3 regions of the Microbispora sp. KK1-11 genome follow, and region 1 is predicted to be linked to each of the others. Evidence: riboswitches for the same ligand, from Rfam matches in the RefSeq annotation. Region 1 holds a riboswitch; each other region holds the start of a gene.
What was found. Region 1 has a riboswitch for cyclic di-AMP ahead of FLW16_RS03000 (hypothetical protein). Riboswitches for the same ligand answer to the same signal wherever they lie in the genome.
Positions count from the first base shown of each region.

Region 2: it holds a riboswitch for cyclic di-AMP, as region 1 does, so the genes downstream of both, FLW16_RS00925 (C40 family peptidase) here and FLW16_RS03000 (hypothetical protein) in region 1, are expected to answer to the same signal.
Region 3: it holds a riboswitch for cyclic di-AMP, as region 1 does, so the genes downstream of both, FLW16_RS10265 (CHAP domain-containing protein) here and FLW16_RS03000 (hypothetical protein) in region 1, are expected to answer to the same signal.

Region 1 is NZ_VIRJ01000002.1:19,710-21,904, reverse strand. Features, by position in the region: gene FLW16_RS03000 (hypothetical protein) at 1-870, opposite strand, end outside; cyclic di-AMP (ydaO/yuaA leader) riboswitch at 905-1,043, opposite strand; gene galT (galactose-1-phosphate uridylyltransferase) at 1,114-2,172, opposite strand.
Region 2 is NZ_VIRJ01000001.1:195,421-197,615, reverse strand. Features, by position in the region: gene FLW16_RS00930 (hypothetical protein) at 1-652, opposite strand, end outside; gene FLW16_RS00925 (C40 family peptidase) at 770-1,342, opposite strand; cyclic di-AMP (ydaO/yuaA leader) riboswitch at 1,417-1,571, opposite strand; gene FLW16_RS00920 (C40 family peptidase) at 1,887-2,195, opposite strand, start outside.
Region 3 is NZ_VIRJ01000005.1:209,706-211,900, reverse strand. Features, by position in the region: gene FLW16_RS10265 (CHAP domain-containing protein) at 98-784, opposite strand; cyclic di-AMP (ydaO/yuaA leader) riboswitch at 799-932, opposite strand; gene FLW16_RS10260 (cell wall metabolism sensor histidine kinase WalK) at 1,129-2,195, opposite strand, start outside.

The sequences.
Region 1 (2,195 bases):
GATTCCGCCGCGGTCGGACATGGTCCGCCAGCCCGGGTGGCCGAGGTTGTAGATGCGCTGCTGCCAGATCACGTACATCACGCCCAGCTTCGGCCCGTTCTTGATGGCCCAGGCGGCCAGGCTGTCACCGAGCGCCTTCATCTCGGGCGAGGGCATGGCGCCGCCCGAGCTCATCATGAAGTCGCAGGCGCGCCCGAGGGGGTGCTCGCCGCTGTTCTCCGCACGGTAGCAGCCGACCGGGAACCGCAGGTCGAAGTGCTTTTCGACCTCGGTGCGCGTGAGCCGCATCCGGGCCGTGATGTTGTCGGAGCCGCTGGGCAGTTCCGGCGCCCACGACCCGCCCACGCGCTTTCCCGGCGCGATCGGGATCAGCGCGTCGAGCTTGTCCTTGATCTCGTCGATGAGATCCTCGGCGTCCTCGCGCTGTCCGGCGACCTCGGCGGCCTGCGTCTTGAGCTGTCCGGTCAGCGTCTTGGCGGCGTCCGCGGCCCGCTGCCGTTCGGTGCGGACCTGGTCGAAGTGCGCGAGCCTGGCGGCCTGCTCCTCCTTGAGCTGGTAGTTCAGCGCGGCGGTGTTCATGTCGGGCAGCGCCATCGCGCTCTCGGTCTGGTAGCGCAGCCCGGCCAGCTGCCGTACGGCGTCGCTGGCGGCCTCGTAGTCGGCCTCGGCCTTGGCCAGCCGGCCGCGGGCCGCCTTCTCCTCCACGCGGGCCTTGGCGAGGGCGACACGTTTGGCGTTGTAGTCGCCGATCAGCCGATCGACCTTCTTCCGCAGGTCCGACAGCTCCTTCTTGAGCTGCTTCTCCGTCGGTTTGGGGTCGGCGGCACCAGGCGCGGCCGTGCCGAACACGAGGACGGCGGAGGCGAGCACGCCGACAGCCAGGGGGAACGCGCGGGGCAGAGCCCACTCCTCTCCATCTGCCGACCGGGTTAGCTGACGGGTTCGGGCTGGAGGAGCCCGGGCAGGCCACTGCCTTGACCCCAGGTGCGTGATTGGGTCCCCGGCTCCCGGGCGGGGCGCCCGGGATTAGGCGTACCGGTTGTGACGGCCGGTGTCAGGGATACTAGTGGTAAAGAAACCGTGGCTGCCACCAAAGTCGCAACCAATCGGAGATCAAGCCGTTATCGCCTCGCGAAGCATCCGGGCGGCCTCCTCAGGCAGCACGTCGTTGACGAACGCGCCCATGGCCGACTCCGATCCGGCCAGGTACTTCAGCTTGTTCGGCGCGCGCCGGATCGTGAAAAGCTGCAGGTGGAGGTAGGCGAGGTCGCGCCGGTAGGTGACCGGGGCCTGGTGCCAGGCCGCGACGTACGGCATGACGACGCCGAACAGCCCGTCCAGCCGGCGCAGCACCTCGATGTAGAGCGGCGCGAAGGCGGCCCGTTCCTCGGGCGACAGCGCGGGGATGTCGGGCACCTGACGGTGCGGGTAGACGTGCACCTCGAACGGGTAGCGCGCGGCGGCAGGGACGAAGGCCGTCCAGTGCTCGTTGGCGGCCACCACCCGGGGGCCCCTCCGCTCGGCGGCCAGGACGTCCGCGAACAGGTTGCCTCCCTGATGGCGGGCGGCGGCGTCCAGCATCTGCCGCGTACGCGGCGTGACGTACGGATAGGCGTAGATCTGTCCGTGGGGGTGCGGCAGCGTGATGCCGATCTCGGCGCCGCGGTTCTCGAAGCAGAAGACCTGCTCCACGCCGGGCAGCGAGGACAGCTCGGCCGTACGGTCGGCCCACGCCTCGACGACCAGCTCGGCCTGCTCGTCGCTCAGGGAGCTGAACGACGCGTCGTGGTCGGAGGTGAAGCAGACGACCTCACAGCGCCCGATCCCCGGCCGCACCTCGCTCAGCCCGCCCACCTGCTCGTACGCACCGGTGTTGAAGCTGAACGACGGGAAGCGGTTCTCGAACACCGCCACCTCGTACGGCGAGGGGATCTCCGAGCCGGGATGGCCCGGGCAGAGCGGGCACTCGTCGGCGGACGGCAGGTGAGTGCGCGTCTGGCGGTGCCGGGCCACGGCCACCCACTCGTCCATCAGGGGGTCGTAGCGCAACTCGGAGGCGAGCGGGCGCGGCGGCAGGTCCCTGGTGTCGGTGGCGCTGTGGTCGGCGTCGTCGCGCCGGTCGAAGTAGATCAGCTCACGGCCGTCGGCGAGATGGGTGATGGTGCGCTTCACAGAGCGGTCTCCAGTTTCACGGT
Region 2 (2,195 bases), on a different contig from region 1:
CGGCGGCCAGTTCGGCGGCGACCGTACGGACCGGCAGTCCGCTGTCCAGGTAGCCCACGTAGTCGGCGAAGCCCTCCATGAGCCACATCGGCACCGCGTGGGGACCGGTGGTCGCGACGTGCGTCAGCTCATGGGTCACGACGACCAGGCGGCCGGTCGCGGACAGGCGGGCGAACGCCGCCGGCTGCACGATCACGCGGCCGCCGGTGGCGACGGCCGCCAGGCCGTCCACCTTCGCCGGCGCGGCCAGCACGGCGGCCTGCTCCTCGGTGCGCGGCACGAGGACCACCGCGCCGCCGTACCCGCCCCAGATCCTCGTGACCGTGCGGCCCGCGCGATCGGCCAGCGCGGCGATCTCGGCGACCAGCGGCCGGGGCGACCCGACGACGACCGCGCGCTCGCCGCGGGCGACGGAGGCGCCGGTCCACATGCCCGGTCGCTCCCGCACGGCGGCCCGGGCGTCCAGTCGCAGGGCAAGCAGCGGGTCGGGCGGGGCCGCGGCGGCCGGCCCGGTGAGCAGCACGGCCAGCGCGGCGGCCACGGCCGCGATCCGGCGGGGACGGACCCCGTGAGGCGGAACTTCGGGCCGGCGCCGCTCGGCCTCGGCGCGCGCGCCCGGCACGCCCGCGGGCACGCCGCTCGTGGCAGTCACGCCGTGCATGGTAAGCCGTGCATGGTAACCAGCACGTGCCACGGCCCCGTCCACCTCGGCGAGGTGGACGGGGCCGTAGGGACGGCGCCGGTCGAGGGGGCTGGTGACCGGTGCCCGTCAGACGCCCGGACGGACGGCACCCACGAAGGTGCTCCTCCGGTAGGCGTCCAGCTTGTCGATCCGCACCCGCGTGCCGGTGTGCGGAGCGTGGATCATCTTGCCGTGCCCGACGTACATGCCGACGTGGCCGCCTCCGCTGGTGAAGATCAGGTCACCGGGCTCGAAGTGACCCCAGGACACCTTCTTCCTGACCGCGCCGCGGATGGACCACGTCGTGCGCGGCAGCCGTACGCCCGCCTTACGCCAGGCGTACTGGACCAGGCCCGAGCAGTCGAACGCGCCCGGTCCCGTCGCTCCGTAGCGGTAGGGGTCGCCGATCTGCTTCTCCGCGACCTTCACCGCGCGCTGGGCCTTGGTTCGCTGCAGCGAGGCCCTGCCGATCTTCCGCTTGGCGGAGTGCTTCTTGGTCTGCCGCTTCTTCGCGGCGGCCTTGCGGGCGGCGGCGTCCGCGCTCTTCGCGGCGCCCGTCTTCGTGCCCGACTTCGTCGCTGTGGCCGTCTTGACGACCGTGACCGTCACCGTGTCGGCCGCCGCCGGATGTGCTCCGGCGACCCCTACGGATGCCGTCAAAGCGGCACCACCAAGGGCAATTCGGGCAAGACGGGACAGACTAGCGGGGGTGGTAGACAGGATCTCTCCTCGGGTCTTCCGCTCACGCCTACCGGGTTAGCTGACGGGTTCGGGCGGGGAAGTCGCCCTACGGCGCGCGATGCGCCGATTCACCCCGGACCTTCGCGTGAAGGTCGATGGTTCCCCGGCTCCGTGCCTCCTGACTGCACGGACTCGGCAGGCCACCGGCGCCGGGGGATCCCGCTAAGGGGAGGGTGATGGAGGACGCCGATGACGGTGGATGACTGCGCGACCCGGCCGGCCGGACCGGGTGCGCCGCGGCGAGGCGTACTCGCCGCGGCCCAGAAGCTACCGAGGACCCGCCGCGTTCGGCAAAGCCCTCCCGCCGGATAAAGATCGGATAACGAAGGCCGCGGCGAAGAAAGCGCAGCTTACCCGCCCCACAAACGGATAAATGTGACTCTGCTCACAATCTCGGCAACAGCGGCCAAATCGGGTCACATGAGCCACAAAAGGCACAGAGATCACAGAGAGGATCGGGCCCTCAGGGACGCACAGCTCCGATGGCGTGATACTCCGCGAGTGTGACAATCTTCACAACATCGCCGGTCTGCGGGGCGTGGACGACCTTGCCGTCGCCGGCGTAGATGCCGACGTGCCCGTATCCGGCGTGCCAGAGCAGGTCGCCCGGCTGGAGCTCGTCCAGCGAGACCCTGCGGCTCGCACCCCAGGCCCACTGTTCGTAGCTGGTCCGGGGCAGTGTCACGCCCGCCGCCGCCCAGGCGGCCTGCACGAGCCCCGAGCAGTCCCAGGAGTCCGGTCCTGTGCCCCCGTAACGGTAGGGCTTGCCGAC
Region 3 (2,195 bases), on a different contig from region 1:
TCACGCTTATGTAGGTCAATTTGGGAGGAGCCCGGACGCCCCGGCGGGGACGGCGAAGCGCGCCGGGATCACCGGCGCGCTTCGGGGCCGTCGTCCGTCAGGAGGAGGCGGTGGCGATGGCGGAGGTGTCCCCGGGATACATCGGGTAGCCGTACCCGGCCACCTGCGAGGTAGGACGGGTGCGGGCCTCGACGGCGCCGCCGTCGCCGGTGTTGCCCTCGATGGTCCGGATCGTGCCGTCGCCGTTGTCCTTGACGACGAACCCGACGTGCTGGACGTCGTCGATGTCCTTGCTGCCGTTCCAGTTGAAGAACACCACCGCGCCCGGCTTGGGCGTGTGGCCCCAGCGGCCGTGGTCGGCGAACCAGCGGGCATGCTCCACGGTGTAGGCGTCGGAGCCCATGACCGGCCCGATGCCGAGCTGCTGGCCCACCCACGAGACGAACATGTCGCACCAGGCCGCGTTGAGGTAGCCCTTGAGCGTGCCGCCGTCGCGGGCGAGGGTCTCGCGGGCGCGGGGCGTGGACATGTACCACTCCTGGAACTTGGTCCCGCCGCCGTTGGCGTTCTCGCTGATCCCGATCTGGCTCCTGGCCAGGGTCAGCACGTCGGCCGCGCTGACCTTGGGCAGCGTGGAGGCGATCTCGGACATGGACTTCACGGCCGCCGGACCCTTGCCGGTGGCCGGGTTGTCCGCGTGCGCGGCCGGCGACGCGATCAGCACCGCCGAGGCGAGGGCCCCGCTCGCGAGAGCAGCGCGAACACAGGTGTTGAGGACGTGCATGGTGGGGCGTACTCCCTTACTTCCATGCCGCCTACCGGGTTAGCTGACGGGTTCGGGCTGGAAGTCGCCCTACGGCACGCATGCCGATTCACCCCAGGAGAGGTGGGTCCCCGGCTCCGCGCGGACGCGGACTCGGCGGCCGGGCGGCAGGCCGGGATCGGCCGGCCGCGTCGGTCTGAGGAGGGCTTCTTGACCATTGAGATGAGCAAGTGCGCCCTGAGATGCCTAAAAGGTAATAGACCAGGTCAAACCGGTCAAGTTAGAACAACTCAGATTTTACTGGTCAGTAGGCGGCAAACCGGACGCAGACGGGTAGCGGGCATCGGCTGCAGGAAGATCCGGGCTCACCCAGGCAGGCGTACAGTCACCGCCAGGCCGCCCTCCGGCCGGGCGAGCGCCTCCACCTCGCCGCCGTGCGCCACGGCGATGGCCCGGACGATGGACAGGCCCAGCCCCGACCCCCGCGCGGAGCGCACGCGGTCGCCGCCGAGCCGTCGGAACGGCTCGAACAGGTCGTCCACCTCGTACGGCGGGACCAGGGGCCCGGTGTTCTCCACCGTCACGCTCACCCCGGTCTCCTCCTCCCGCAACCGGACCCAGACCTCCCCGTCCCGCACGTTGTACTTGATCGCGTTCTCCAGCAGGTTGATCAGGCAGCGTTCGAGGAACAGCGGGTCGCCGTGCGCGACCGCCGGGCGCAGGTCCTCGTGGACGGTCACCTTCCTGTGGCGCGGCTGCAGGTCGATCTGCTCCATCGCCGTACGGACGACCTGCCGCAGGTCGACCGGTTTGCGGGCCGTCAGCTCCTGCTCCGACTGCGCCAGCATGAGCAGGCCCTCGATCAGCCGCTCGTACCTCGCGTTGGTGCCGAGCAGCGCGCGGGCCAGCGCCTTGAGGTCCTCCGACGCCGCCGGCTCCTCCAGCGACACCTCCAGGACCGTACGGTTGACCGCCAGCGGGGTGCGCAGCTCGTGGGAGGCGTTGGCGATGAACCGGCGCTGAGCGTCGAACACCCGGTGCAGCCGGTCGAGCATCGCGTCGAAGGTGTCGGCGAGCCGCTTGACCTCGTCCTGCGGCCCGCGCAGCGCGATCCGCTCGTGCAGCGTGCTCTCCGACAGCCGCTGCGCGGTCTCGGTCACCCGGTCAAGCGGGCGCAGCGCGCGGTCGGCCACCAGGTAGCCCACCACCACCGCGACGGCCCCCACCAGAACCATGACGATCACCGACGACCTGAGCACGTCGCTCAGCACGTCGGCCGCCCCCTGCTCGACGTTCGTGCGCACCCGCTGCGCGAGCATGTCGCTGTCGGGCAGCCTGCCCCCCAGTACGGCATCGGGGACACCGGCCACCTTCGACGCCACCGCGACCACGAACCGCTGGTTGAGCGCCCGCGCGGTCAGCAGGTGGGTGA